DNA from 3 places in the Streptomyces sp. NPDC006458 genome. Region 2 is predicted to be linked to each of the others. Evidence: riboswitches for the same ligand, from Rfam matches in the RefSeq annotation. Region 2 holds a riboswitch; each other region holds the start of a gene.

Region 1 (9,870 bases), on a different contig from region 2:
GCCGCCGAGATCCAGTGGGCCCTGCTGCCGCCCCTGGCCATGGTCATGCCGCGGGTCGCCGTGGCCGGGATCCTGGAGCCCGCCTACGACGTCGCGGGGGACAGCTTCGACTACGCGCTCAACGGCGACATCCTTCACCTGGCCATGATCGACGCGATGGGACACGGCCTGGGCGCGGCCACCATGGCGACCGTGGCCATCGGCGCGTACCGCCACGCCCGCCGCCTCGGCACCGGTCTGGCGGAGATCTACGCCGCCATGGATGACGCGGTGGCCCATCAGTTCGGCCTGGACCACTTCGTCACCGCGCAGATGATGCGGCTCGACACGATCACGGGACGGGTGCAGTGGGTCAACGCGGGACACCCGGCGCCGATGCTCATTCGCGATCACCGCTTCATGCGCCGGCTGGACGCCCCCACGACCCTTCCGGTCGGGCTGGGCGGCGCGGAGCCGGAGGTCGGCGAACTGGGCCTGGAGCGCGACGACCGCCTCCTCTGCTTCACGGACGGGCTGATCGAGGAACACACGGCGGGCGAGGAGCAGTTCGGGGAGGACCAGCTGATCGACTGGGTGAACCGGCTGGAGCGGACGGGCCGAGGCGTGCGGGCGGTGGCGCGCTCGCTGTCGCACACCCTCAAGCGGGCGCGGGGCGGACGCACCACGGACGACGCCACGCTGCTCCTGGTGGAATGGCGGGGCTGACCGCGGCCCGGAGGACCCCTTCCCGCTCGAGCCGCGGAGGCATGCCGCGCCGCGGCCGGAGTCTCCGCTTCTCCGGCCGCTTCAGCCGAAGAGTTTCTCCCCGCTTCGTGTGTCGATGAGGATCTGCTCCGCCGGACTGACGTTGTCGGCCAGCACGGCCTGGGCCATCGCCGCGCGGGCGGCCTCGGACGGCGAGTCCGCAGGGATGACGAGCAGCGAGAAGTGGTCCCGGTCGCCCCGGGTGATCAGAACCGTGTCATCGCCCACGGCGAAGGAATCCACGTGCACCACACGGTCGTCGACGACGATCCGGGTCGGCAGCTCCTCCCAGGACCTGGCGTCCAGCCCGACCCGGGTCACCGGGCCCAGGTGCTCGGCCAGGGCGCTCACCAGCGCGGGCAGCTCGGCACCGATGTCCCGCGACCGCGGCCACCACGCCCCGTCGAGGATGCCCTCGCGCGACGCCGTCGTCTCCAGCCGGAGCAGTGCGCAGCCCGGCCGCACGGCATTGTGCATGCCGCTCGGAAGGTTCCGGGAACCACGGGGTGTGTCGGAGTCGGTCATGGGGCCACCCGTCCGGGATCCGATGCGGGGGTCGAATGCCCCTCGCCCTCACCACGGTACCTCTCGGCATCACGGGAACCGGCCTCGCCGGGCATCGCCGTGACGCCGGTACCGGCCGCGAGAGATGACGCCCGTATCGGCCCGGGAGAACCGCATGGACGGCGCACAGCGGGGCACCCGGACGTCGGACGCTGCGAAACGATCGCAGGGTCGGCCGCAAGCCCGAGGGCGCCACCCATGACGACACTCCGTGAACGCAGGACCTACCGCAACGCCATTCTCCGGTGTCTGTACGGAGCCATGGAGCGCAACCGCCCCGAGGTCAGCGGGACGGCACTGCGCGACGAGCTTCAGCTGCCCGACGACGACCTGTCCGCGGCCTGCGCGTATCTGGCCGACGAGGGCCTGATAGCCGTCGACTGGACGTCGCACAACACTCCCGCCACCGCCTCACTGACCCATGAGGGCATCCGGTTCATGGAAGACGAGGAGATCTCGGGCAACCCCGGACCGCCCGGGTGACACGGCGTCCGGGGCCCGTCGCTGTCGTGTCTCAGGGGGCCGGCGGGCGCTGGGCCAGCAGGTACGTCCGGTTGCTGGCGTGTTCCGTGCCGGGGTGCGGGGCGCGGTCCAGCCGGGCGGTCACGGGCAGGCCCGCCTCGGCCAGGGCTCGGGTCTCGGCGTCGGGGTCCAGGAAGTGGAAGGTGAGGTCGACCTCGTGGTCCCACCAGTCGGTGACCCGGCGTGACTCGCCGGGGGCCGTGTCGGTGTCGCTGGTGTGGAAGGCCAGCAGGGCGTGGCCGCCGGGGCGCAGCACGCGGGCGAACTCCCGGTAGGCCGCCGCGCGCTGCGGTTCGGTCAGGTGGATGAGGGCGTAGCAGCACAGCAGTGCGGCCAGCGAGCCGGAGCGCACGGGCAGCGCCGTCATGTCGGCGGCGGCGAAGGGCAGGCCGGTCGAGCGGCGGGCCACCGCGCACATCCCGGGGGACAGGTCGAGGCCGCTCACGCGGGCGCCCAGGCCGGCCAGGTGGGCCGTGATGTGGCCGGGGCCGCAGCCGATGTCGAGCACCGGGCCGTCTCCGGCCAGCTCCGCCAGGGTGTTCAGCAGGGCGCGGTCGAGGGGCTTGCGGTCCAGCTCCCCGGCGATCTCGGTGGCGTAGCGGCCGGCGACGGTGTCGTAGCTGTGGCGGGTCGAGGGGGAGGGCGGCACGGGACCTCGCTGTCGGGAGAGGGGCGTTCGCGTTCCTCTGGCCCGTCCAGTATCGGCGGCCGCCGGGCGCCGGGGCAGGTGGTTTCTCCGGGCACTGGGCTTCGGACTCCCCGCTCAGCCCACCGTCACCTTCGCCAGTTCCGCCAGCGGCAGCGTGTGCTGGGTCTGGAGGACCTTCGCGCGCAGGTAGCGGACGTTGTGGGCGGTGGTGAAGACGCCGGTGGGCACGCGGTCGTGGACCGTGATGCCGAGGTCGCGCAACTGGGCTGCCTTGTCGGGGTTGTTGGAGAGCAGGTCCAGCTCGGTGACGTCCAGGGCGCGGAGCATCTGGGCGGCGGCGGTGTAGTCGCGGTCGTCCTCCGGCAGGCCGAGGGCGGCGTTGGCCTCGTAGGTGTCGAGGCCCTGGTCCTGGAGGGCGTAGGCGTCTAGCTTGTTGTAGAGGCCGATGCCGCGGCCCTCCTGGCGGAGGTAGAGCAGGACGCCGCCGCGGGCCGCTATGCGCTCCACCGCCTCGCGCAGCTGCGGACCGCAGTCGCAGCGGGCCGAGCCGAAGACGTCCCCGGTGAGGCACTCGGAGTGCAGACGGACCAGCGGGGCGGTGCCGGGGGCCGGGGTGCCGAGGACGACCGCGAGGTGTTCGGCGCCGTCGGCCAGACCGTGGAAGGTGACGAGTTCGGCGTCCACGCGGTAGCCGTCGGGGAAGCTCAGCGGGACGCGGACGCGGGCGCGCTGGGTGGCGGCGGGGGTGTCGGGCATCTGGGTCTCCGTCCGGCGTCAGCCGTGTGTTTCAGATTTGAAGCACAGGTTCTGGCGGTGAAGCTACTCCTGCTTGAAAGTTGAAGCAACCTGCTTGTGACGCGCCTCACTCGCCTGCCTCACTCGCCCGACGTGCCTCACTCGCCCCGCGCAGGTTGCTTGCCCGACGTGCCTCACTCGCCCCGCGCAGGTTGCTTGCCCGGCGGGCCTCACTTGCCCCGCGCAGGTTGCTTGCCCGGCGGGCCTCACTCGCTCCTGCGCGCCTCAGCCGCCCCGTGCACCTCGCTGGCCCGGCGTATCTCGCTCGCCGCTGCGCCTCACGCGTCCGGTGCGCCTACGTTCACCCGACGTGGCTCGCTTGCCTGCGAGCGCGCCTCACGCGTCCTGTACGCGTCTCACACACCTCACGTGCCTCACGCACCCCGCACACCTCACGCGCCCCGCACGCCTCACTCGTCCCGCGTGCCGCACGAGCGCCGCAGCCAGGGCACCTCCTCGGCGGGTGCCTGCTCAAGGCCTCCCTTGATCCGGGTGCAGATCTCCTCCAGGTGGCGTACCTGGTCGGTCGTGAGGAGGTCGAAGAGGTGGGTGCGGACGGTCTCCACATGGCCCGGCGCCGTGCGCTCCAGAACGGCCATGCCCTCGCCCGTCAGGACGGCCATGCTGCCGCGCCGGTCGGACGGGCAGCCCTCGCGGGCCACCAGGCCGTCCTTCTCCAGGCGGGTGACGGCGTAGGTCAGCCGGCTGCGGGTGATCTTCAGGGCCTCGGCCAGGTCCGTCATGCGCAGCCGGCGGTCCGGGGCCTCGGAGAGAGTGGCCAGGATGGAGTAGTACAGATGTGGCATGCCGGCGTCCTGCTGGAGCTGCCGGTCCAGCGCGTCCTCCAGGAGGTGCGTCGCGGCGACGTACGCGCGCCAGGCGCGCTGTTCGTCGGGGGTGAGCCAGCGGGTCGTCATGCCGCCAGTGTAAGTTTGATTCAAACTTGAACCAAGTCCGCCCTGCTGAGAGAGACCGCGCCGATGCCGTTCCCGTACGTCCTGCTCTCCGCCGCCGTCTCCCTCGACGGCTACCTCGACGACACCGGCCCGGACCGACTGCTGCTCTCCTCACCGGCCGACTTCGACCGCGTCGACGAGGTACGCGCGTCCTGCGACGCGATCCTGGTCGGCGCGGGCACCCTGCGCGCCGACAACCCCCGACTGCTGGTCAACTCCGCCGAGCGGCGGGCCGCGCGCCTCGCCGCCGGACGGCCGGAGTTCCCGCTCAAGGTCTGCGTCAGCGCCACCGGCGACCTCGACCCCGAGGCCCGCTTCTGGCACACCGGCGGCGAGAAGGTCCTCTACACGACCGGCCGGGGCGCCGAGCGCGCCGCACGGGCCGGTCTCGCCGCCGACGTCGTCGCCCTCGGCGACCGGCTCGACTGGCGGGACGTCCTGGCCCATCTGCACGACGTACGCGCGGTACGCCGGCTCATGGTCGAGGGCGGCGGCACCGTGCACACCCAGCTGCTCCAGCAGCAGCTCGCCGACGAGCTCCAGCTCGTCCTCGCGCCCCTGTTCGTCGGCGACCCCGACGCGCCCCGGCTGTTCGGGCCGGGCGGGTACCAGGGCGGGCGGCTGCGGCTGGCGGAGAGCCGGCGCATCGAGGACGTGGTGCTGATGCGCTACGAGCCCACGCAGCCCGGCGCGGCGGACCTCGCCGTGCCCGCCGACCGGCACTGGCTGAGGCTCGCTTGCGAGCTGGCGGCGCAGTGCCCGCCGTCGGAGACCGCGTTCAGCGTCGGTGCCGTCGTGGTCGCCGCCGACGGCACCGAGCTGGCCCGCGGCCACTCCCGCGAGGGCGGCGACCCCGTGGTGCACGCCGAGGAGGCCGCGCTGGCCAAGACCGACCCGGCCGACCCGCGGCTGCCCGGCGCCACCGTCTACTCCAGCCTGGAGCCGTGCGCCCGCCGCGCCTCCCGGCCCGCCCCCTGCGCCCGGCTCATCCTCGACGCGGGCGTACGCCGGGTGGTCACCGCCTGGCGCGAACCCGACACCTTCGTCACCGCCGCGGACGGCAGCGGACTGCTCGCGGCCCACGGCGTCGACGTCGTCGTGCTCCCCGCGTACGAGGAGCTGGCCAAGGCGCCCAATCTCCATCTGCTCGGCTGACGTCCGAGGGCCTTGCGGCCGTACGGCGGCAGGGCCCGACCGGCGCCCCGGAGGACCGAAAAGGCCGCTCGGCGGGGGTGGGCGTCGAGCGATGTGCTTTCGGTCCCGCGGATGGCGTACACTGGTTTCACCGACGCGGGGTGGAGCAGCTCGGTAGCTCGCTGGGCTCATAACCCAGAGGTCGCAGGTTCAAATCCTGTCCCCGCTACTGAAGACTCAGGGCCGGTGTCCATGCGAATGGACACCGGCCCTGAGTCTTTTCCTTTACCTCGGGCAGCACCGCGCGCTGGGCGAGTTCTACGACCCCGAGGCGCGGCCCGCCGGAGGGGGGCGGTATGGCGCGACTCGCCGGACGGGGGCGACATGGCGCTGCTCGCCGTACGGCGGCCGGGAGTGGCGGCGAAGAAGCATGCGGCCTGCTGGCACCGATGTCACACCCGGTGATCGGATGAACGCCCTCCGCATAACATCTGAGTCACCGTCAAAAACTGGGACGGTACTGAGTTGCGGTCAAGTCGCCCGTTTTTGGCCGCTCATGGGGCGAACGTCCTGGCTGGAAAGTGTAATGATCAAGCCGAACAGCTTGGAATTGGGCACCCGGTTCTATTAACGTCCGATAACGCAGCGCGGTCGTCCCAGCCGTCACAAGAGACGGCTCCGTGCGCACGCGCCGAATCCCGCAAGGGAACCGGGGAACCACCAACTTGGGGTGAATCGAGCGTGATCCGCCGTGAAAACGGCAGATATACGCGCGTAGGAGACCTTCCTGCTCCGAACCCGTCAGCTAACCCGGTAGGCGAGAAGGAAGGAAAGGAGCACGCCCACGTGGCGTCCAACCCGCCTGTCCCGCAAGCCCCGTTCGTGCCGGGCCAGCGCACCGCCGACACCGATACCTTCGTCTACGGCGGCCCCCGCACCGACGACGGCCCGTGGGAAGAATGGAACCCCACCGCGGACTCCGTCCGCCCCGTGCGCGGCAGGCACCGTGTCTCCAAGCAGCGGGGCGGCGGACTCGCCCGCAGCTCCACCGTCCTCGGCGTCGGCGTCATAGCCGCCGTGGGCGCCGGCGGCATGGCCAGCGCCCAGTCCGGCAAGCCGCCGGTCGCCATCTCGATGCCCGACCTGCCCTCCGTGAGTTCCTTCCTGCCCGGGGAGGAGCCCGCCGAGGAGACCGCGGAGGTCACGTCCCCGCTCAGCTCCATCGGCACCACCACGGCCGACCCCGCCGAGGGCACCAGCGGCGCCGGGGAAGCCCTGCGCGCCCGCATCATGGCGCAGGCCGAGCAGCAGCAGGACCAGGCCGAGACCAAGGCCGCCGAGGCCGCGCAGGCCGCCGCGGAGAAGGAAGCCGCCGCGGCCGCCGCCAAGGCCGAGCAGGAGGCGCAGGCCAAGGCCGCCGCCGAGAAGGCCGCCGCGGAGGAGGAGGCCCGCAAGAAGGCCGAGGCCGAGCGCCTCGCCGAGCTGGCCCGTCAGTACACGCTGCCGACCTCCTCGTACACCCTGACCTCCGTCTTCGGACAGGCCGGCTCCATGTGGTCCTCCGGCTACCACACGGGCCTGGACTTCGCCGCGCCCACCGGTACGCCCCTCAAGGCCGTCCACACCGGCACGGTCACCGAGGCCGGCTGGAGCGGGGCCTACGGCTACCGCACCGTCCTCACCCTCGAGGACGGCACCGAGATCTGGTACTGCCACCAGTCCTCGATCAACGTCAGCGTCGGCCAGAAGGTCAACACCGGCGACGTGATCGGACGCGTGGGTGCCACCGGCAACGTCACCGGGCCGCACCTGCACCTGGAGGTGCACACCGGCGGCGCCGACAGCGGCGTCGACCCGATGGCCTGGCTGCAGAGCAAGGGCCTCACCCCCTGACGACCCGGGATGTTCCCGGCCGTGCGCCCCGGCGCGCACGCGTCCCGAGGACTTTCTGAATCACCGGCGGTCCTGACGACAACCCCCCGACGTCAGGGCTGCCGGTTCCTCATGTGCGGTACGGGTTGTGGACGGGACGGCCGCCGGGGAGTCCCTGGACGCCGTACCCGTAGTGCCCGAAAGACCCGTAGGCCCCGTAGTACGTCGGTACGGGCGCCGTCGTTCTCGCCGCGTACTGGAGTGCCGGGCGAGCCGCCCCGCGCCGGACCCACAGCTCGTGCAGCAAGGCGCGTTCCCGTGCGACGAAGTCCGCGCCCGCACGGCCCCTGCGGCCCCGGTGCCGCAGGAACGCGAGCGAGGTCGCGTACGCCTCGTACTGCGCCACCTGGCGCTTCGCCGGTCTGCCGAGGTGGTGGCCGGCGTACTCGCGGGCCAGCCGGCGGGCCCGCATCGAGCCGAGCGCGTACGGCTCCCCGGGCGTCAGCCAGCCCGCCGCCACATACGCGGGCAGTTCCTCGCGCACCGTGCGCAGTTCGCGCTGCCGGGTCCAGATCACCAGCCAGGTCAGCAGGCCGAACGCGGGGACCATGAACGCCCCGTACACCGCGAAGAAGCCGTACCGGCCGAACGTCGCCGAGCCGTTCCACAGCGCGTGCGTGCCCATCGCCGTCAGCAGGCCCGCCAGCGGCAGCAGGACGCGGCGCAGCCGCTGGCGCTCGCCGGACAGCGCGGCGATACCGAAACCGATACCGGTCAGGACCGTGAAGAGCGGGTGCGCGAACGGGGACATGATCACCCGGACGAAGAAGGTCGCGGCCGTCACCGAGGCGATGCCGGAGACGCCGGTGAGCTGGTCGGTGCCGAAGGCGTTGCCCAGGTAGAGGATGTTCTCGGTGAACGCGAATCCGGTCGCGGTGACACCGGCTATGACGACTCCGTCGACGATGCCGGTGAAGTCGCCCCGGCGGAACAGGAAGACCAGCAGGAGCGCGGCGGCCTTCGCGGACTCCTCGACGACCGGTGCCACGAGTGTGGCGCCGAGAGTGTCCGCGCCGGTCGGGTCGGCCGTCGCGGTGGCTATCCATCTCGTGGCGAAGCTGTTGGCGACGATGGCTATCAGCGCCGCCGCGCAGGCGCCCCAGGCGAAGCAGAAGACCAGGTTCCGCCAGGGGCCCGGCGCCACCCGGTCCAGCCAGCGGAACGCGGCTATGAGCAGCGGCACGGGCAGCACCGCGAGACCCAGTCCCACCAGGAAGCCGTCCGTGCCGGTCTGCTCGCGCACCAGCGCCAGGATCACCAGGCCGGAGAGCGCGAGCAGGCCCGTCAGCGCCGTGTAGCGCACCCAGGTGCGTTGCCACCAGTGCGGGTGCCGCCGCGTGCCACGGCCGAGCGGGTCCTGTGCGGGGGGCGTCGGGTACGGGGGACAGATGGCCACGACATCGACCCTAACGAGACAGGGGCGCGCCCCGCAGGTGCGTAAGGGGCTCAGGCGCCGGAGGGTTCGTGGGGGGTGGGGGCTTCGTGGGCGGTGGGGGCCTGGTGGGTGACGGGGGCTCCGCCGACGGGCTCGACGGTCTCGACGGGCTCGGCGGTCTGAGTGGTCGCAGCGGTCGCAGCGGTCTGAACGGTCGCAGTGGTCGCAGTGGTCGCAGTGGTCTCGACGGACCGCACGCGGCGGAACAGCAGGTCGTTCACGACATGTCCCTTGTCCAGTCCCTGGCCCTCGAAACGGGTCAGCGGCCGGTGGCCGGGGCGTGCCGCGAAGCCGCCGTCGAGCTGGGTGTTCTCGAAGTCGGGGTGGGCCGTCAGGACGTCCAGCATCTGCTCGGCGTACGGCTCCCAGTCCGTGGCGCAGTGCACGAGGGCGCCGGGCCTGAGGCGGGTGGCCGCGAGCGTGAGGAACTCCGGCTGGATCAGGCGGCGCTTGTGGTGCCGCTTCTTCGGCCAGGGGTCGGGGAAGTAGACACGCAGCCCGTCGAGGGAGGCGGGGGCCAGCATCTCGCGCAGCAGGATGATCGCGTCGCCGTTGCCGACACGGATGTTGGACAGGCCGGTGCGGTCGGCGAGGTTCAGGAGATTGCCCTGGCCAGGAGTGTGGACGTCCACGGCCAGGATGTTGGTGTCCGGGTCGGCCGCGGCCATCTGGGCCGTGGCCTCTCCCATGCCGAAGCCGATCTCCAGGACGACGGGGCGGTCGTTGCCGAACAGCTCGCCGAGGTCGGGGATCTTGTGGCCGTCGATGTCCAGGCCCCACTTGGGCCACAGGCGTTGGAGCGCGTCCGCCTGGCCGGCGGTGACGCGGCTGCGGCGCGGCTGGAAGCTCCGGATCCGCCGCTCGAAGTGCGACCCGGCGGGGTCGGCCTTCGGGCCGTGGGGGAAGCGGGGCTCTCCCTTGGCACGGGGGAGAGCGGCTGCGGGGGTGTTGGGGGAGTCAGACACAGTGGGGCCGAGTCTACGGCGGTGCGATGCGCGGGGCGGCCGCACGGCGGGCGGGGAGGGGCGAAGGCGGTGGCGCGCTCGGCAGGAGGGGCGAAGGCCGTGTGGTGAGCCCGGCCCGGGACGCCTCTCGGCGTCTGGCGCCCGCGCGAGCACGTCTGTCGGCCGCCCGCCCGC
Region 2 (9,870 bases):
CGCCGGGCATCGGCACTGACAGCGGAGGCACCGGCGTGAATGTGATCGAGATGCATGTCTCACGGCTCCTTGACTGGTGACGGCCCGAAACGACCAGGCCGAAGAACTCGGGTGATGGGCCGCGCCCCCTCTGCACCGGCCCCCTCTCGACTGAGAGTTCCGGGCGGTGGGTGGACGAGGCACCTTCCTTACCGGCCCCTCTCCACTGACAGTTCCGGGCGGTGGGTGGACGAGGCGCACCTTCCGCTCCAGCCCCTCTCGACTGGCAGTTCCGGACGACGGGTGGACGAGGCGCACCTTCCTTACCGGCCCCTCTCAACTGACAGTTCCGGGCGGTGGGTGGGCAAAGGCCGGGGGTCCAGGGGGCGGAGCCTCCTGGCGGGGTCGAAGGGGCGAAGCCCCTGGGGACGGGACGGGCAGGGGCGGCGGGGGCGAGAAAACCACTAGGAAGCGAACAACCGCACAGGCCACGCCGCATGCACCTCGGCCGACAACTCCAGCAGCGGAGCGGACACCGCGGGCAACACCCCCACCCCTTCACCCACGGCCCGCCCGGCCGCCTCCACCGCCCGATCAGCCACCAGATCCAGCTCCGGCGCGAGCCGCGCCAGCACCCCCGTGGCCTCGAACGGATCCAGGCTCAACAGCCGCACCACCGCGGTAGCCGGCCCACTGACACTCTCGTAGACGGCACAGTGCGCCGCGTCGAGCGCCCCGAGCCCCGCACCCCGCGCGACCGCACCCAGCACCACAGGCTGATGCGCCCCCTTGGGAAACCGCCGTGCCAGAGCGTCGAGTTCGGGCGACGGCCAGGTCCGGCGAGCGGCCCGCAACAGCTGCCGCCCCAGCCTGCGCGCGGCACCCCGCAGCGCGGGCGACGGCGTACGGGCATCGGCGGCGGCGTCCAACTCCTCCACGTCCATCCCGCGCGCGGCGGCCGCGGCGAGCCCCGCGGCCACCAGTCCGGCCGTGTGCAGCCGCCCCCGGCAGAAGTCCTCCAGCGTCGCCGCGTCCGTGACGCGCCCCGCCTTGACCGCCGCCTCGGCCCCACCGGAGTGCGCGTGACCTCCGGCGGGGAAGCGGCCGTCGGCGAGGACGAGAAGCGCTGCCCGGGACATCAGAACAGGAAGTAGCGCTGGGCCATGGGCAGCTCGGCCGCCGGGGTGGCCTCGACGAGTTCACCGTCGATGTGCACGGCGAAGCTGTCGGGGTCGACCTCGACCCGCGGCCGGGCGTCGTTCTCGCGCATGTCGGCCTTGGTCACCGAGCGCGTGGACTCGATGGCCACGAACCGCTTGCCGAGCGCGAGACGTTCGGGCAGCCCGGCCTCGACGGCCAAAGGTGCCACGAAGTTGACCGAGTTGGACGCCGGGGCGCGCCCGATGGCGCCGTACATGGGGCGCGGCAGGATCGGCTGCGGGGTGGGGATGGAGGCGTTGGCGTCGCCCATCTGCGCGTAGGCGATCTGGCCGCCCTTGACGACGAGTTGGGGCTTGACGCCGAAGAACGCCGGTTCCCATAGCACCAGGTCGGCGAGCTTGCCGGTCTCGACCGAGCCGATCTCCCGGGCGAGTCCCTGGGCGAGGGCCGGGTTGATCGTGTACTTGGCGACATAGCGACGCACCCGCCGGTTGTCGGCGCGCCCGTCGCCCGGGAGGGCGCCGCGGCGGCGCTTCATCACGTGCGCGGTCTGCCAGGTGCGCAGGATCACCTCGCCGACGCGGCCCATGGCCTGGGAGTCGGAGGAGATGATCGAGATGGCGCCGAGGTCGTGGAGTATGTCCTCGGCACCGATGGTCGACGGCCGGATGCGGGACTCGGCGAAGGCGAGGTCCTCGGGAACGGCCGGGTTGAGGTGGTGGCAGACCATCAGCATGTCGAGGTGTTCCTCGGCGGTGTTGACGGTGAAGGGCCGGGTCGGGTTGGTGGAACTGGGCAGCACGTGCGGCTCGGAGACCACCGTCATGATGTCGGGTGCGTGCCCGCCGCCCGCGCCCTCGGTGTGGTAGGCGTGGATGCCGCGTCCGGCGATCGCGGCGAGAGTGTCCGCGACGAATCCCGCCTCGTTCAACGTGTCGGTGTGGATGGCGACCTGGATGCCCGTCCGTTCGGCGACGGTCAGCGAGGCGTCGATCACGGCCGGGGTGGAGCCCCAGTCCTCGTGCAGCTTCAGACCGAGGGCGCCGCCGCGGATCTGGGACAGCATGGCCTCGTGGGAGACGGTGTTGCCCTTGCCGAGGAGGCCGATGTTGAGGGGGTAGGCCTCCATCGCCTCCAGCATGCGGGCCAGATGCCAGGGGCCGGGCGTGACCGTCGTGGCCTTCGATCCCTCCGCCGGTCCGGTGCCGCCGCCGACCAGGGTCGTGATCCCCGACGACAGCGCCTCGTCGGCGATCTGCGGGCAGATGAAGTGGACGTGCGCGTCGATGGCACCGGCGGTGAGGATGCGCCCGTTGCCCGCGATGACCTCGGTCTCGGGGCCGATCACCAGGTCGGGATGGACGCCGTCCATGGTGTCGGGGTTGCCCGCCTTGCCGATGCCGGTGATCCGGCCGTCGCGGATGCCGACGTCGGCCTTGACCACACCCCAGTGGTCGACGATCACGGCGCCGGTGATCACGGTGTCCGGGGTGCCGTCTGCGCGCGTAGCACGCGCCTGGCCCATGGACTCGCGGATGACCTTGCCGCCGCCGAACACCGCCTCGTCACCGGCGAGTCCGGGGCCGCCCGAGCGGTCCTCCTCGATCTCGATCAGCAGGTCGGTGTCGGCCAGCCGGATGCGGTCGCCGGTGGTCGGCCCGAACAGGTCGGCGTAGGCGGCACGGGAGATCTCACGCATCGAGGGCACCTCCGGTCTCTCCGCGCAGTCCGGGCACGATCCGCGCGCCGGCGAGCGGGACGAGTTCGACCTCGACGGGGATGCCGGGCTCGAACCGTACGGCCGTGCCGGCGGCGACGTTCAGCCGCTTGCCGCGGGCGGCGGCGCGGTCGAAGTCGAGGCCGGGGTTGGCCTCGGCGAAGTGGTAGTGGGAGCCGACCTGTACGGGCCGGTCGGCGGAGTTGAGGACGGTCAGCCGGGTGACCTCACGGCCCTCGTTGAGGACCACGGGGCCGTCCGCGAACAGGATCTCGCCGGGAATCATCGAGCCGCCCCCTTTCACACGATCGGGTCGTGGACGGTGACGAGCTTGGTGCCGTCCGGGAAGGTGGCCTCGACCTGGACGTCGTGGACCATCTCCGGGACGCCGTCCATGACGTCGTCGCGGGTGAGCAGCTTGCGTCCGGAGGCCATCAGTTCGGCCACGGTGCGTCCGTCGCGGGCGCCTTCGAGGAGGTGCGAGGTGATCAGGGCCACCGCCTCGGGGTGGTTGAGCCGCAGACCGCGGGCCCTGCGCTTCTCGGCGACGTCGGCCGCCACGTGGATCAGCAGCCTCTCCTGCTCGTGCGGGGTCAGTTGCACGTCCCACCTCACATCCTCGCTCCGGGCCGTGCGGGGCCCGGTCGCCGCTGTCACCGGGCAAACTGCCTGGTGGCGTGGTGGGGCAGGCTAGTTGCGCCGAGTTTCGGGGACGTTAACCGAGCTGTGATCCGCCGAGGCTCATCAGCGCCCGCAGTCCGGCGCGCAGCGTCTCCTCGGGGATGTCCCCGAACAGGGCCGTCTGCACGGCGAATCCCTGCACCACGGCGACCATCACCCGGGCGAGCGTGTCGGCGTCCACGTCCTCGGACAGCAGGCCCGCCCGGCGGTAGGACTCGGCGACCTCCCGCCAGGCGTCCCGGATCCGGTCGAAACCGGGCCCGAGCAGCGCGGCGAGCTGTTCGTTGCGCAGGGTCTCGGTCCACACCTGGACCAACAGCCGGGGGAACATCCACTCGCCGCCCTCCAGCAGCAGCGGCCGCCGCTCGCGCATCTCCGCCAGCACCCGGGGCATCAGCACGTCCGGCAGGGGCGGCGGCGTCTCCCGGGCGGCCCCGTTGAAGACCTCCCCCACGGTCTCCAGCGCCTCCGTCACGATCGCGCCGATCAGCTCGTCCTTGCCGCTGAAGTAGCGGTAGACGGCACCGGCGGACAGGTCGACCTCCTTGAGCACGTCCTGCATGGACGTGGCGTGGAAGCCGTTGCGGGCGAAGCAGAGGGCCGCGCCGTCGAGGATCTGCCGGCGGCGGGCGTCGAGGTGTTCCTGGGATACGCGGGCCATGGCCAGAAAGTTAAAACGAACGTTCCTTCTTGACAAGCGGCGGAGAGCGGGCGGCGGAGGCGAGTACGCCACCACAAGCGCCATCTCCGAGCGCCATCCCCGAGCGCCGCCGCTCGGCGTCACCACCCGATTCCCCGGCGCCACCACCGTGGCCCACGCCCCCGCGGGGAACCCACCCTTGCCCTCCACACCCACCCCAGCCCGCCCGCCGCCTGATCGCGCTTGTCCCCCCGCCCCGCTCGTCGCCCCTCGCCCTGGGGGCCTTCGCCTGGCCCGCCACCCGGGTGACACCCCGGGACCCACCGCCGCCACCCGCCCGCCTCGAACCTCAACTGGAGCAGCAGGAAGGCACGTTCGACGCCCATCGGTACGCCCTCGCGGACGCGCCCGGCAGGCGGTCGCGGACCGGTCCGCGTACGGAGTCGTCGTCCTGACCGGCCAGGAGCCCGAGTTGCTCGCTGCCTTGGTCGTCCCGGGCGGACTGCGGGGCGGACGCGCCGTGGTCGTGCCGGTGGGTGCCGCGGGCCCGTTCGGGGTGGTCGCGACGGCCTCGCGCACAGCCGACCGGGTGTGCTGACGGGTGCTGGTGGACGGAGGCCGGGGCCCTGGGTCCGGCGACGCCGGCCGTCGGCGGCGCGGGCGCGGGCCTCGTCCCGCTGATCGGCCCCGCCGGGGGCCCGCCTCGCCTCGGACATGGCCGCCCTGTCGGGCAACCCTTCTCCGGGCCTCCTCCGCACCGCAGATGGCGCCGGAGCCCGCTCGGCGTCCTCGGCCAGTGACTGCCGCCCGGCGCGGGGACGACGTACGACGCCGATCCGCTCGGTGTCCCACTTCGACGGCGCCGCGGCGGCCGACCGGCCCTGAACCTGACCCTGACCCTGACCGTCGGGGCCGCGCCGGGGCCGGCCGCGGTGGCACTGGGCGGCGCTCTGAAGGCGCGGTCCGGGTCGACGGCCCCGGCCGCCGGACGCCGCCCGGCACCGTCCGTCCGGCCGACCCGTTCACCCGAGTCGGCCGAGCGCCCCCCGGCGGATGGAGCGCGAGTTGACCGCCCGTCACCCGGAGGCGTCCGCACCGTGCGTCGCGCCGCCTCCGGGCCCGGACACCGGACCGTCCGGACCAGCCTTTAAACGGACCAAATGACGTACCCCCTTTCGGCGTAGAAACCCCTCGTCCCGCGGACCCCGAAAGGTTGCGCAGCGCGCGTGGCCGCAGGGCGGAGCCATGTGTTCCGCCGCTGGTCCGGGGCCGTTCCGCGGTCTCGACGGGACCCGGTTGATCACTGTGTCCACCCGAACGGGTGAGTGGTGAGCAACAACACAAATACCCGATTCCATTGGGTTTTTCGGTCACTTGTGAGTGAAGATCCCTGTCTGACGACAAGCCCCCGCCACCGCGGCGGGGCGATCCGGGCGGACGCCGAGTCCTGCCGCCGCCCGGATGACCGGTCGACAGGAGTGGATCGGCAGGAGTGGAGGACCCAGGCACGACGGGCCGCCGGAGCGCATGTTCCGAGTGGTCCTTGGGGTGAAGCCGCCTTCGGGCGGCCGGGCTACTTCGCCAGTCCGAATCCGACAGGTCATCCTTCTCAGGCGGTTTGACGAAGGGTTGCGCATGACCGCGCAGAATCGTGTCCCGTCGCTCATGGCCCGGGCCGGTACGGCCTCGGCTCTCACCATCGCCGCGGTGGGCGGCTCGCTCGTGGTGCCGGGGGGCGCCGCCGAGGCCGCCGCCGCCACGCCCGCGACGAAGGCGCTCCAGGTCGCCGCCTCGAAGAAGGGCTCGCCGTACAGGTACGGCGCCACAGGGCCGTACCGGTTCGACTGCTCCGGGCTGACGCTCTACTCGTACAAGAAGGCGGGCAAGACCCTGCCGCGCACGGCGGCCCAGCAGTACAACAAGACCCGGCACATCTCGTCCAGGAACCGCAAGGCCGGGGACCTGGTGTTCTTCCACTCGGGCTCGAACGTCTACCACGTGGGCATCTACGCCGGTAAGGGCAAGATCTGGCACTCCCCGAAGACCGGCGACGTGGTGCGGCTCCAGAAGATCTGGACGAGCAGTGTCTGGTACGGCCGCGTCAGCTGATCCGCTCCCGGGCGGTGCGGCCACCCTGACAGGCCGTCACCGCCCGGGTCCACCGCACGGGCCCCGCAGGGGGCGCCGGGGAACTGCCCGAGCAGCCCGAGACGGCCCGCACAGGCCACTCACGGACGACGGCAGGTGAATAGGGCGCCGGGGGCGCCGTACGGCACCCGGGAGCTCCGTGGCGGCGCCAGGCACCGACCGGAGCCGCTGCGGCGGCCCTGCGTGGCCTGAGGGCCCGTGGGAGGCCGGACACGCCGGGTGGGGCGGGCCCAGGTGTCACGGCTCCTGCTGGCCCGCCGCCGGGACGGGCTGGGCCGGGACGGTCCACGGGAGGTCGATCGCGACCGTCTTGCCGCCCTCGCGTGTGGGACGCACGCGGAGCCTGCCGCCGCACTCCGCCGTGAGCCAGCGGATGATGACCATGCCGCGGCCGTTGTCCTGCTGCACGGCGGCCGGAAGCCGTTTGGGGAATCTCGGGTGGCTGTCGGTGACACCGATGCGCAGATGTTCGTCACGCTCCAGGCGCATGTCCACCGTGAAGGTGGGTGACTGCCCGAAGGTGTGCTGTACGGCATTGGTGGCGAGTTCGGAGACGATGAGCCGGATACTGTCGGCGGCGTCGGTGTCCGACGGCAGCCCCCACTCCGCCAGGGTGTCGAGGACGTAGGCACGAGCCGCGGAGACCGAGGCGGGATCGCTCGGCAGAGTGACGGATGCTTCCAGGTGGTCGGCCATGGCGACGTCGTCCCTTTCCCACGGGACCGCGGTCCGACAAGGATCGGATGGTTCGAGTACGGTCCCGGACTGGTGCTTCTCCGTCAGACTGCCACCAGTGCGCCGGTCATGGTGCCGATCCACCAAGATATGCATATATCTGTCGCTCGAAGCGGTGAACTCTGCGACGGCAGCACGTATTTGGGCGGCTCTTGAGGAGTAGGGAGTAGGCCCATGCAGCACGGTCCCGCGGTGCGCCGCCGCAAACTCGGCGCCGAGCTGCGTGCCCTGCGCGCCCGGACGGGGCTCACCAGTGGTGAGGCGGCCCGTCTGGTGGGCTGGCACCAGTCGAAAGTGAGCCGGATCGAGACAGGCGCGAGTGGCGTGAAACCGGCCGATGTGCGGTTACTGCTGGACGCCTACGGTGTCGCCGGTCACGAACTGCGTGAGCTGCTGCTGACGTTGGCGGGCTCGGACGACGGGGTCGGGCGGCACCACTGGTGGCACGCCTACCGCGGGGTGCTGCCGCCCGCCTACCGGGACTTCATCAGCCTGGAGTCGCAGGCCAGCGCGATGCGCACGCTGGAGACGTCGGTCGTGCCCGGACTGCTCCAGACGCCCGAGTACGCCCGCGCGGTGACCCGGGCCGCGGTGGGCGGCCTGCGCGGCGAGCCGGACGACCGTCTGGACGCGCTGGTGCAGGTGCGGCTGGCCAGGCAGGACGTGCTGCGGACGCGGCCGCCGCTGGAGCTGAGCGCGGTGCTGGACGAGGCCGTGCTGCGCAGGGAGGTGGGCGGACCCGAGGTGATGGAACGGCAGTTGCTGCGGCTGCTGGAGGCCGCACGGCTGCCGCAGGTGCGCATCCAGGTGCTGCCGTTCTCGGCCGGGGCGCATATCGGCATCTCCGGGCCTTTCGTTATCTTCTCATTTCCGCGCACTTCTGATCTGGACGTGGTTGTTCTCGACCATATGACGAGTAGCCTCTACCTCGAACGGAAAGAAGACCTGGAGGCCTACATCGAGGCCTTCAACGCCCTTCAGAGGCACGCTCTTTCACCTGAGGACTCGCTGGATCACATCGCCACCACAGTCGACGGCGCGTAAGGGGGCACCATGACCGCACTGCCTCGCGACGTACCCTCCAGTACCCGACTGAACAGCGCGCAGTGGCTGCGCAGCAGCTACAGCACAGGAGCGAACAACTGCGTCGAGACGGCCCGCCTGAGCGGACGTCTCGCCGTGCGCGACTCCAAGAACCCGGGCGGACCCGCGCTGCTCTTCTCCCCCGAGAGCTGGGCGGGTTTCACGGCCGCGTTCCACTGACCGATTTCGATCGAATCTGAAAACGGTCAGTTCTGAATACGCATCGGTTCCGAAACACGGCCGTGTCACGCCGACTTACGGTCGCGTCTCACCGATCACCCGTACAGCGCGTTCGATCTGTTCCCCGGAGAGGTCCGCGCGGGCGGTCAGCCGCAGCCGGGAGATGCCGTCGGGCACGGAAGGAGGCCTGAAGCAGCCCACGGCCAGCCCGGCCGAGCGGCAGTCGGCCGCCCATCGCACGGCCTGCTCCGGGGACGGCGCCCGCACCGAGACCACGGCCGCGTCCGGGCGCACCGCCCGATGCCCCTCGGCGGTGAGCCGGGCGTGCAGCTCGGCCGCCACCTCACGGGCCCGGTCCGCGCGCCGGGGCTCCCGGCGCAGCAGCCGCAGCGCGGCGAGCGCCGCACCCGCGGCGGCCGGGGCGAGACCGGTGTCGAAGATGAAGGTGCGGGCCGCGTTCACCAGGTGGTCGATCACCTTCGCGGGTCCCAGTACCGCGCCGCCCTGGCTGCCCAGCGACTTCGACAGGGTCACCGTCACCACCACGTCGTCCGCGCCCGCGAGCCCCGCCGCGTGCGCCGCGCCGCGGCCGCCGGCACCGAGCACCCCGAGGCCGTGCGCGTCGTCGACGACCAGGCCGGCGCCGTACGCGCGGCAGGCCTCGGCGAGCGCGGCCAGCGGGGCGGCGTCGCCGTCGACCGAGAAGACCGTGTCGGACACCACGACGGCCGGGCCGTCGTGGGTGCCCAGCGCCTTGCGGACCCCGTCCGGGTCGGCGTGGCCGACGACCTGGGTGGTGCCCCGGGCCAGTCGGCAGCCGTCGATGAGTGAGGCGTGGTTGCCCGCGTCGGAGACGATGAGCGAGCCGTGCGGGGCCAGTGCGGTGACGGCCGCGAGGTTGGCGGCGTAGCCGGAGGAGAAGACCAGGGCGGCCTCGAAGCCGCAGAAGTCCGCGAGCTCGCGCTCCAGCTCGGCGTGCAGCTCGGTGGTTCCGGTGACCAGGCGAGAGCCGGTCGCGCCGCCGCCCCACTCGGCCGCGGCACGGGCGGCGCCGTCGGTGACCTCCGGATGGCGGGCCAGACCCAGGTAGTCGTTGCTCGCGAGGTCCAGCAGCGGCGAGTCGGCGGGGCGGGGGCGCAGGGTCCGCACCAGTCCGGCGCGGCGCCGCAGCAGCGCCTGCTCGTCGATCCAGCCGAACGCCATGGGTCCTCCGGAGTATTTGTAGGCAGCGCACAGACCCTAACCGCAGGGACAGCCGCCCAGTGTGTGGCAATACCCACACGCCGAGAAGGCTTCGTTGTACGAAGTCTCCTTGGCCCGGAGTGGGTCCGTACGTCAGGATCGGATCTCATGGATCTGCTGAACACGCTGGTGGACAAGGGGCTTCGGCGAGAGCTGCCGACCCGCGAGGAAGCGCTCGCCGTGCTGGCCACGTCGGACGACGAGCTGCTCGACGTAGTGGCCGCGGCCGGCAAGGTGCGCCGGCACTGGTTCGGGCGGCGCGTGAAACTCAACTACCTGGTCAACCTCAAGTCCGGGCTGTGCC
Region 3 (9,870 bases), on a different contig from region 2:
CGCGGTCGGACGCGGCGAGCTCGGTGATCGTCGCCGTCGTGCCGGGCACGCCCATGCCCGCGGCGATCGTGGGCAGCAGGTCGGCGAGCGAGCCGCTGCCGTACTCGGGTACGGGCGCGGACTCGACGGCGAGAGGTTCCGGGTGGTCCCAGGAGGCGGCGTGCACCATCAGCGGGCGGTGTCCGCGGTGGCCTCGGAGACGGCCTGGGCGAAGGCGAGCGCCTGGCGCACCGTCTCCGGCCCGTCCCCGGCCTCGCTCACCCGCAGGCTGAGGTCGTCGGCCGTGGAGCTGCCGGTGTAGCCGTGGTCGGCGTCGCAGTTGGGGTCGCCGCAGGCGGCGGGCTCCAGGTCGATGCGGGAGACCGCGCCCCAGCCGATGGTCAGCACGACCTCACGGGGCAGGGTGCCCGGCGCGTACTGCTCGGGGTTGGCCACGACCCGGCTCACCACGACCGAGGAGATCCGGTCGAGCTTCACCGACTCCGTGGAGGTGGTGGCGTACGGCGTCGGGGAGGTGGTGTCGGCGGCCTGCTCGTCGGTGTGGCTGACGATGAACCGGTTGCCGGTGAGGACCAGCACGGTCACATGCCGACGGACCTCGTTCTGGTCGAACGTGGTCTCCTGGTGGACCAGGTACGACCGGATGGGCTCGCCGCCCACGGCGGCCTCCACCGCCTCGGCCACGAGGGCCGGGTAGTAGCCGCTGCGCTCGATCGCCGCACGCAGCCCCTGGGTCGTCGTACTGGTCTTGGCCATGATGTCCATCCTACGGTGGCGCACTGACTGCGAGGGACCGGTCACGCACTCCTCGGTATACCCAGGGACGGGCCGGGGGTGCTCGGTACGCGGGCCGGGTGCGCGGACCGAGATCGTCGGCACTCGGGCAGGACGCGCGGGCGGAGGTCGTCAGTACACGGGCAGGGTGCGCGGGCGGAGGTCGTCAGTACACGGGCAGGGTGCGCGGACCGAGGTCGTCGCGCGCAGGCGGCGGGGCCAGGCGGACGGAGGCGCCCAGCACGCTCAGGCCATGCGGGGAGACGACGACCGGTTCCAGGGTGACGGCGACCACCTCGGGGTGGTCGTCGACCAGCCGGGACACGCGCAGCAGCAGTTCCTCCAGGGCCGGGGTGTCGACCGGGGTCGAACCGCGCCAGCCGAACAGCAGCGGCGCCGTCCGGATCGACCTGACCAGCGAGGTCGCCTCCCGGTCGGTGACCGGGATCAGCCGGTGCGCGGTGTCCCCGAGCAGCTGGGACGCGGCTCCGGCCAGCCCGAACGACAGCACGGCACCCGCCGCCGGGTCGATCACGGCCCGTACGACGGTGTCGACCCCGCGCGGGGCCATCGGCTGCACGACCGGCCGCAGCTCCTCGGGGGAACCGAACAGCTCGGTCAATTCGGTGTATGCCCGCCTCAGTTGCTCCTCGTCGGCCAGGTCGAGCCGGACACCGCCCAGGTCCGCGCGGTGCCGCAGATGCGGTGCGGTGGCCTTGAGGGCGACGGGGTATCCGAGGACCCGCGCGGACTGCGCGGCAACCTCGGGGGTGGGTGCCGGCAGGGCGCGCAGCACCCGTATCCCGTACGTCCCGAGCAGATCACCGGTCTCGTCGGTGCCGAGGGTGAGCCCCTGGCCCCGGGCGAGCAGCCCGCCGATCAGCGCGGCGGCGCCCTTCTCGTCGATGTCCTCGTACTCGGGGACCTTGCCCGGGTCGGTGGCCTCCCGCCGCCACTGGGCGTACTTCACGGCTTCGGCGAGGGCGCGCACGGCTCGTTCGGCGGCGGGGTAGGCGGGAATGAGGCGGGGGGCCGCGCCGGGTGCGGGTGGGCCGGCGGGGGCGGTGCCCGGTGTCTCGGCGGGCCGCCCGGCCGTGGCGTGGGGCTCGCGGTCCGCGGGGCGGAACGGGTGGGCGCCGCCCGCCCTGTCACCGGCCTGGGGCGCGGTGCTCGTCGCGGCCGACAGCGCGGCGGCGAGTCCACCGAGCTCGACGTGCACGACGAGCACCGGCTTGCCCGGCGTCTGTGCCGCCGCCGACCGCAGGGCCTCCGCCAGCTCCGCGTCGTCGGGCGAGCCCTCCCCGATCGCCGGGATGGCCGTCACGACGACCGCGTCGCACGTCTCGTCGGCCAGCGCCCGGGACAGCGCGCGCCGGAAGTCCTCCGCAGACGCCCCGGTCGTCAGGTCCAGCGGCGGCAGCGGCCGCAGGTCCTGGGACAGGCACGCGTCGTAGGTCAGCAGCCCGAGGGACTCGGAGTTCCCGAGGATCGCCACCCGGGGGCCGCCCGGCAGCGGCTGGCGCGCGAGCAGCAGCCCCGCGTCGACCAGCTCGGTGATCGTGTCGACCCGGATCACCCCGGCCTGCCGCAGCAGCGCGGACACCGTGTCGTGCGGCAGCCGCGTCGCCCGTACCGCGTGGCCCTGCGGGGCGGCGCCGCCGTGCCGGGCGCCCTGCACGACGACCAGTGGCTTCATCGCCGCCGTCCGCCGCGCGAGGCGGGTGAACTTGCGCGGGTTGCCGATGGACTCCAGATACATCAGGGCGACGTCGGTGTCCGGGTCGTCGTACCAGTACTGCACGACGTCGTTGCCGGAGACGTCCGCGCGGTTGCCGGCCGAGACGAAGGTGGACACACCGGTGACGCCGGTGACGCCGCCGCCGCGCCGGTGCAGCCGGGACAGCAGCGCGACGCCGATGGCCCCGGACTGGGTGAACAGCCCGATGCGGCCGGGCCGGGGCGGTTCGGGCGCGAGGGAGGCGTTCAGGCTGACCTCGGGCGAGGTGTTGATGATCCCGAAGGCGTTGGGCCCGATGATCCGCATGCCGTACGCGCGCGCGTGGCGGACGAGTTCACGCTGACGCGCGCGGCCGTCGGGCCCGCTCTCGGCGTACCCGGCGGAGATCACCACGAGTCCCTGCACCCCGTGTTCGCCGCACTCGGTGACGACGTCGGGCACGCGTCCGACGGGCACGGCGACGACCGCGAGGTCCACCGGCCCGGGGATGTCCCGCACCGAGCGGTGGGCCGGCACCCCGTCGAGTTCATTCAGGTCCTCGGGGAAGGCCCGGTTGACGGCGTACAGGTGTCCGGTGAAGCCCGCTTCCCGGATGTTGCCGAGGATGCCGCGGCCCACGCCGCCGGGGGTGCGGCCGACGCCGACGACGGCGACGGAACCCGGGGCGAGCAGCCGCCGCACGGACCGCGCCTCGGCGCGCTGCTCCCGCGCGCGCTGCACGGCGAGCGAGCGGTCGGTGGGTTCGAGGTCGAACTCCAGGCGTACGACACCGTCCTCGAAGCTGCGCTTCTGGGTGTACCCGGCGTCGGTGAACACCTTGATCATCTTGTTGTTGGCGGGCAGCACCTCGGCGGCGAACCGGCGGATGCCGCGCTCGCGGGCGACGGCCGCGACATGCTCCAGCAGGGCGGAGGCGACACCGCGGCCCTGGTGGGCGTCCTGCACCAGGAACGCCACCTCGGCCTCGTCGGCGGGGGCCGAGGCGGGTCGGCCGTCGGCGCCGATGCGGTCGTAGCGCACGGTCGCGATGAACTCGCCGCCGACGGTGGCCGCGAGGCCCACCCGGTCCACGAAGTCGTGGTGGGTGAAGCGATGGACGTCCTTGGCGGAAAGACGTGGGTAGGGCGCGAAGAAGCGGTAGTACTTCGACTCGTCGGAGACCTGCTCGTAGAAGCTGACCAGTCGCTCGGCGTCGTCGACGGTGATGGGGCGCACGCGCGCGGTGCCGCCGTCGCGCAGCACCACGTCGGCCTCCCAGTGGTCGGGGTACTCCTGCCGGTCCGGCGCGCTCTGCATGGGCCCCAGCGTACGGCTCGCGTACGACAACGGCGCGGGGCAGTCTGTGGAGGAAACACGCCGGGCCGAGGCCGCGGTCCGGCGACCGCGGCGGTATGGGACGGAGGGCCGTTCCCCGTCCCCAGGGCCACGGGACGGAGGACCGTTCCGGGCACCCCGCACAGTGTGGAACACTGGTCTAGACAACCCTGAGAAAGTGAAGGGCAGCATCACATGGCTGAGCGCCGCGTCAACGTCGGCTGGGCCGAGGGTCTCCACGCCCGCCCCGCCTCCATCTTCGTCCGAGCCGCCACGGCCGCAGGCGTCCCGGTGACGATCGCCAAGGCCGACGGCAACCCCGTCAACGCGGCCTCCATGCTGGCCGTCCTCGGCCTGGGCGCCCAGGGTGGCGAGGAGATCGTGCTCGCCTCCGACGCCGAGGGCGCGGCCGCCGCTCTCGACCGTCTGGCGAAGCTGGTCTCCGAGGGTCTTGAGGAGCTTCCCGAGACCGTCTGAGCGGCCCGAGCAGCTCACCCCGAAGCCGCGTCACCCGTCCGGGCGACGCGGCTTCACCGTTTCCCGGAACGGCACCAGAATTCATCGAAGAGAGGCGAGGGAATTCCCCGGGCATGCCTTTGAGCGCACAGCCGGAATTATCGGCGCACGCGAAGAAGGGCAGCGGAAAGACACCTCCACCACGAATATCTCCTCTTTGTATACGGTGCGCTTGTTAATGCCGCAGGCCCGACATGTTTACGGAATGTTGCGAAGTCCTCACCCGGTCGCCGCGGTCCGCCGATCCGGGAATACGCAGCCGGTGCGCCGCGCTCGCCCGTTCGGCGTGCAGCGCGGTGATCGCCCGCGCGCGTTCGCTGTCGCCGCGCGCCACGGCGTCCACGATCGCGCCGTGCTCGGCCCAGGACTCCACCGGACCGGCCGGCGGCTCCACGGAGTACATCCAGGCGATCTTGTGCCGCAGCTGGGTCAGCACGGAGATCAGGGCGGGGCTGCCGGAGGCCTGGGCGAGCGTCTCGTGGAACCAGCTCCCCAGGGACCGCAGATCGTCGCTGCTGCCGCGCCTGGCTCGCTCCTGGCCCAGTCGCACGAGACCGCGCAGCACCTTCAGATGGGCCTCGGTGCGCCGCTGGGCGGCCCGGGAGGCGCCGAGCGGCTCCAGCAGCATGCGCATCTCCAGGAGGTCCGCCGCCTCCTGCTCGGTGGGTTCGGCGACGCAGGCGCCCGCGTGCCGCCGGGTCACCACGAACCCCTCCGCCTCCAGCGTGCGCAGGGCCTCCCGGACGGGGACGCGCGAGACGCCGTAGCGCCGCGCCAGGACGTCCTCGGTGAGCCGGCTGCCGCGTTCGTAGACACCCGCGATGATGTCGTCCCGGATCGCCGTGCACACCGAGTGCGCCGGAACACGCATGACCGACCTCCGCATTAATCCCCATGAAACGTCGACGATTGACGTGTGTTCAGCGACTCTATTGCAATCACGCCGCATTTCCGAAGGCAGGCCGGAATCCATGAATACTTTTTGGACATACGACCGTCCCGGACAGCCGAATCGAACGCTCCGGCGACGGGCGGCGAACACGCTGACGACGGGAGCGAGGCTCCCTCGACGGGATCGGGACTCCGGGCGGCAGGAACGCCGAAAGCCCCGGCCGTGACGGCCGGGGCTTTCGGGACGAGATGCGCGAGTGACGACTAGCGCGGATCACTACATATGCGGATCACTACGTACGCAGGTCGCGGCGTCCGCAGGTCATGACGTACACGGGTCGCGACGTACGTGCCGGTGCGGGGATCAGAGGTTCACGCCGTGCGAGCGCAGGTAGGAGATCGGGTCGATGTCCGAGCCGTACTCCGAGGTCGTGCGCGCCTCGAAGTGCAGGTGCGGGCCGGTGACGTTGCCGGTTGCGCCGGACAGGCCCAGCTGCTGGCCCGGGACGACCGTCTGGCCCACCGAGACGGCGATGGAGGACAGGTGGCCGTACTGGGTGTAGGTGCCGTCGTGCATCCGGATCACCACCTGGTTGCCGTACGCGCCGCCCCAGCCCGCCTCGACGACGGTGCCCATGCCGACGGCCTGGACGACCGTGCCGCTGGCGGCGTGGAAGTCGACACCGGTGTGACTGCCGGAGGACCACACGGCGCCGCCCGTGCGGTAGCCGGTGGAGACGTAGGAGCCGGCGATCGGCGACACGAAGGTGTTCAGTCGCTTGCGCTCGGCCTCGCGGGCGGCACGCTCCTCGGCCTCACGGGCCGCCTCGGCCCGTGCCTCGGCGCGCTTCTTGGCGGCGGCCTCGGCTCGCTGCTCGGCGAGCGCCTCCTCGGCGGCCTGCTTCTGCGCGGCGGCCTGGGCGTCGATCTGGTCGGCGACGCTGTCGCCGATGGTGACGACCGGCAGCAGGCCCGTCTGCTCGGCCTCGGGCTCGGCCGCGAGAGCCGGTGCGGCCAGGGTGCCGATGACGCCGGTGGTGGTGAGCGCCGCGACGCCCGCCGCGCGGACGGTGCCGCGCTGCATCCGGCTGGGACGACGATGCTTCCCGGTGGCGCGGGTGAACGCCATGTAGTGGCTGGTCCTTTCCTTCCCTCTCGCCTACCGGGTTAGCTGACGGGTTCGGAGCAGGAAGGTCTCCTACGGACCCCCTCGCCTGAGCGCGGGCGTCCGATTCACCCCAGGGACTGCGATGGGTCCCCGGCTCCCCTGGCTCGCGCCGTGGGGGGACTCGGCGATGACTGTCCGGTGCCGCGGATGCGGCGCACTGCCTGACGAACAGCCCGCATGACGCTAAGGGGCCGGTCTTTCAATCCTCAAACCGATCAGAGGTTTTGTAGCGCACGCCACAGGGCAGAAGGGCTCCCTCTCCCGCAATCCCTCACCAATTCAGACAAAAACGGGCCCTGGTGACGCTCCGGTCACCAGGGCCCCACGCGCGCTTGACGTGAATCTCACCGCCACGCGCGCGTGCCCGCACGTCCCTACTCGGCCGTCACGACGGTGACTTCACCGATCCCGAGGGCCTCGACCGGCTCCTTGATCTGCGCCGCGTCACCGACGAGGACCGTCACCAGCCGGTCCACCGGGAAGGCGTTCACGACGGCCGCCGTGGCCTCCACCGTGCCGGTGACGGCGAGCTGCTGATACAGCGTCGCCTGGAAGTCGTCGGCCAGGTGCTGCTCGACCTGGTCGGCCAGCGTGCCCGCGACGGCGGCGGCGGTCTCGTACTTCAGCGGCGCCACACCGACCAGGTTCTGTACGGCGACGTCCCGCTCGGCGTCGGTCAGGCCCTCCGCCGCCAGCGTGCGCAGCACCGTCCACAGATCCGCCAGGGCGGGGCCGGTGTTCGGGGTGTCGACGGAACCACTGATGGCCAGTAGCGACACGCCCGAGCCGTCGGGCGCGGAGCGCAGCACCTGGCCGAACGACCGCACGCCGTAGGTGTAGCCCTTCTCCTCGCGCAGGACGCGGTCCAGGCGGGAGGTGAGGGTGCCGCCCAGGCAGTACGTGCCGAGCACCTGCGCGGGCCACACACGGTCGTGCCGGTCGGACCCGGCGCGGCCGATGAGCAGCTGGGTCTGCACGGCACCGGGCCGGTCCACGATGACGACCCGGCCGGTGTCGTCGGCGGTCACCGCGGGGACCGGCCGGGGCGCGGCCTTGGAGCCCGTCCAGGCGCCCAGGGTGTCGCCGAGCAGGGCGTCCAGGTCGATGCCTTCCAGGTCGCCGACGACCACCGCGGTGGCGGTGGCGGGGCGCACGTGCCGCTCGTAGAAGGCGCGCACGGCCGCGGAGTCGATCGCGGTGACCGTCTCCTCGGTGCCCTGGCGCGGGCGGGACATGCGCGAGGCCGTCGGGAACAGCTCCTTGGAGAGCTCCTTGGCCGCGCGCCGGCCCGGGTTGGCCAGCTCGTGCGGGATCTCGTCGAGGCGGTTGCGCACCAGCCGCTCGATCTCGCTGTCGGCGAAGGCGGGCGCCCGCAGCGCGTCGGCGAGCAGGCCGAGCGCCTTGGCCAGCCGGGAGACGGGGACCTCCAGGCTGAGGCGGACGCCCGGGTGGTCGGCGTGCGAGTCGAGGGTGGCGCCGCAGCGCTCCAGCTCGGCCGCGAAGTCCTCGGCGGAGTGCTTGTCGGTGCCCTCGGAGAAGGCGCGGGCCATGATCGTCGCCACGCCCTCCTGAGCGGCCGGCTCGGCGTCGAGCGGCGCGTCCAGGAGCACCTCGACGGCCACCACCTGCTGGCCGGGGCGGTGGCAGCGCAGCACCGTCAGGCCGTTGTCGAGGGTTCCGCGCGCGGGCGCCGGGAACGCCCAGGGCCGGGCCTCGCCCGCCTGGGGCTGGGGGTGGAAGTCCATGGTGGCGAGCTCGCTCACTTGGCCGTCTCCTCGTTCTTGTCGGCACCGGCCTCGACGGTGGCCTCGGCCTCCGGGTCCTCGGGGAAGTCCTCGTCCTCGGTGTGCTGCGCGGACTCCGCGGACAGCGGCTCGTAGACGAGCACCGCGCGGTTGTCGGGCCGCAGCCGTGCCGCGGCGACCTCGCGGACCTCCTCTGCCGTCACCTCCAGCACGCGCTCCACGGCGGTCAGGGCGAGCTGCGGGTCGCCGAACAGCACCGCGAAGCGGCACAGTTCGTCGGCGCGGCCGGCGACCGTGCCGAGCCGGTCCAGCCACTCGCGCTCCAACTGCGCCTGGGCGCGCTCCATCTCCTCGGCGGTCGGCCCCTCCTTGGCGAACCGGGCGAGCTCCTCGTCGATGGCGGCCTCGATGACCGGCACCTCGACGTCCCCGGAGGTCTTGACGTCCAGCCAGCCCAGCGAGGGCGCCCCGGCCAGGCGCAGCAGACCGAAGCCGGCCGCGACGGCCGTACGGTCACGGCGTACCAGCCGGTTGTACAGGCGTGAGGACTCGCCGCCGCCGAGGACGGTGAGCGCCAGGTCGACGGCGTCGCACGCGCGCGTGCCGTCGTGCGGCAGCCGGTAGGCGGCCATCAGGGCCCGCGCGGGGACCTCCTCCTCGACGACCTCGCGCAACTGCTCGCCGATCACGTCGGGCAGTGTGCCGTCGCGCGGGGCGGGCTTGCCGTCGTGGGCCGCGATGGTGCCGAAGTACTTCTCGATCCAGGCGAGCGTCTGCTCGGGATCGATGTCGCCGACCACGGACAGGACCGCGTTGTTGGGCGCGTAGTACGTGCGGAAGAACGCGCGCGCGTCCTCCAGGGTCGCCGCGTCCAGGTCGGCCATCGAACCGATGGGCGTGTGGTGGTACGGGTGGCCCTCGGGGTAGGCGAGGGCGGTCAGCTTCTCGAACGCGGTGCCGTAGGGCACGTTGTCGTAGCGCTGGCGGCGCTCGTTCTTGACGACGTCGCGCTGGTTCTCCATGGACTCGTCGTCCAGGGCCGCCAGCAGCGAGCCCATGCGGTCGGCCTCCAGCCAGAGAGCGAGTTCCAGCTGGTGGGTGGGCATGGTCTCGAAATAGTTGGTGCGCTCGAAACTGGTGGTGCCGTTGAGCGAGCCGCCCGCGCCCTGCACCAGTTCGAAGTGGCCGTTGCCCTTGACCTGTCCCGAGCCCTGGAACATCAGGTGCTCGAAAAGGTGAGCCAGCCCGGTGCGTCCCTTGACCTCGTGGCGGGAGCCGACGTCGTACCAGAGGCACACCGCCGCGACCGGGGTCAGGTGGTCCTCGGACAGCACCACGCGCAGGCCATTGGCCAGGCGGTGCTCGGTCGCTGTCAGGCCCCCGGAGCCTGCCTGGTCTGTGGCCGTGTGACCCATGGGCATGTACGTCCCTTCGATGGCTGTCGCGGTCACTGAAAACCGCTGTTCTCCTGCCGGTCCTGCCACTGTATGCAAGCGTGCGGACCGCTGGTGAAGTTCCCGGCCGCCGTACGCCGAGAGCGAGATCCCGTAGCCTGCGGGCACATGTGCCACTGGCGATGCCGGGTCCTGGTCCGGTGTTGTCAGTACCCAGGTCCACAATGGTCCGCGTCAGATCCCGTTCACGCTTCAGATCAAGGAGCCGGCAGCGATGGCCCGCCGCAGCACGAAGACCCCGCCGCCCGACGACTCGTACGAGGAGAAGAT

Evidence for each region. Region 2 has a riboswitch for cyclic di-AMP ahead of ABZZ79_RS18465 (C40 family peptidase). Riboswitches for the same ligand answer to the same signal wherever they lie in the genome.
Region 1: linked by a shared signal. The riboswitch ahead of ABZZ79_RS27980 (M23 family metallopeptidase) and the one ahead of ABZZ79_RS18465 (C40 family peptidase) in region 2 are both predicted to bind cyclic di-AMP.
Region 3: linked by a shared signal. The riboswitch ahead of ABZZ79_RS19370 (M23 family metallopeptidase) and the one ahead of ABZZ79_RS18465 (C40 family peptidase) in region 2 are both predicted to bind cyclic di-AMP.

What each region holds. Positions count from the first base shown of each region.
Region 1 is NZ_JBEXPR010000022.1:136,518-146,387, forward strand. Features, by position in the region: gene ABZZ79_RS27940 (PP2C family protein-serine/threonine phosphatase) at 1-705, shown strand, start outside; gene ABZZ79_RS27945 (DUF5994 family protein) at 787-1,269, opposite strand; gene ABZZ79_RS27950 (hypothetical protein) at 1,507-1,791, shown strand; gene ABZZ79_RS27955 (methyltransferase domain-containing protein) at 1,823-2,479, opposite strand; gene ribA (GTP cyclohydrolase II) at 2,594-3,235, opposite strand; gene ABZZ79_RS27965 (MarR family transcriptional regulator) at 3,685-4,191, opposite strand; gene ABZZ79_RS27970 (dihydrofolate reductase family protein) at 4,255-5,385, shown strand; tRNA gene ABZZ79_RS27975 (tRNA-Met) at 5,520-5,593, shown strand; cyclic di-AMP (ydaO/yuaA leader) riboswitch at 6,044-6,199, shown strand; gene ABZZ79_RS27980 (M23 family metallopeptidase) at 6,211-7,257, shown strand; gene ABZZ79_RS27985 (PrsW family intramembrane metalloprotease) at 7,367-8,692, opposite strand; partial or broken gene trmB (tRNA (guanosine(46)-N7)-methyltransferase TrmB) at 8,923-9,696, opposite strand.
Region 2 is NZ_JBEXPR010000012.1:142,511-152,380, reverse strand. Features, by position in the region: gene ureG (urease accessory protein UreG) at 1-56, opposite strand, end outside; gene ABZZ79_RS18495 (urease accessory UreF family protein) at 444-1,118, opposite strand; gene ABZZ79_RS18490 (urease subunit alpha) at 1,118-2,839, opposite strand; gene ABZZ79_RS18485 (urease subunit beta) at 2,832-3,143, opposite strand; gene ABZZ79_RS18480 (urease subunit gamma) at 3,158-3,460, opposite strand; gene ABZZ79_RS18475 (TetR/AcrR family transcriptional regulator) at 3,573-4,199, opposite strand; gene ABZZ79_RS18470 (hypothetical protein) at 4,651-4,776, shown strand; cyclic di-AMP (ydaO/yuaA leader) riboswitch at 5,607-5,809, shown strand; gene ABZZ79_RS18465 (C40 family peptidase) at 5,814-6,287, shown strand; gene ABZZ79_RS18460 (ATP-binding protein) at 6,564-7,022, opposite strand; gene ABZZ79_RS18455 (helix-turn-helix transcriptional regulator) at 7,236-8,105, shown strand; gene ABZZ79_RS18450 (DUF397 domain-containing protein) at 8,115-8,324, shown strand; gene ABZZ79_RS18445 (8-amino-7-oxononanoate synthase) at 8,400-9,527, opposite strand; gene bioB (biotin synthase BioB) at 9,675-9,870, shown strand, end outside.
Region 3 is NZ_JBEXPR010000013.1:111,949-121,818, reverse strand. Features, by position in the region: gene ABZZ79_RS19395 (nucleotide pyrophosphatase/phosphodiesterase family protein) at 1-169, opposite strand, end outside; gene ABZZ79_RS19390 (DUF5998 family protein) at 169-765, opposite strand; gene ABZZ79_RS19385 (GNAT family N-acetyltransferase) at 941-3,808, opposite strand; gene ABZZ79_RS19380 (HPr family phosphocarrier protein) at 4,022-4,303, shown strand; gene ABZZ79_RS19375 (GntR family transcriptional regulator) at 4,518-5,213, opposite strand; gene ABZZ79_RS19370 (M23 family metallopeptidase) at 5,598-6,362, opposite strand; cyclic di-AMP (ydaO/yuaA leader) riboswitch at 6,375-6,538, opposite strand; gene ABZZ79_RS19365 (pitrilysin family protein) at 6,776-8,164, opposite strand; gene ABZZ79_RS19360 (pitrilysin family protein) at 8,161-9,567, opposite strand; gene ABZZ79_RS19355 (DNA topoisomerase IV subunit A) at 9,815-9,870, shown strand, end outside.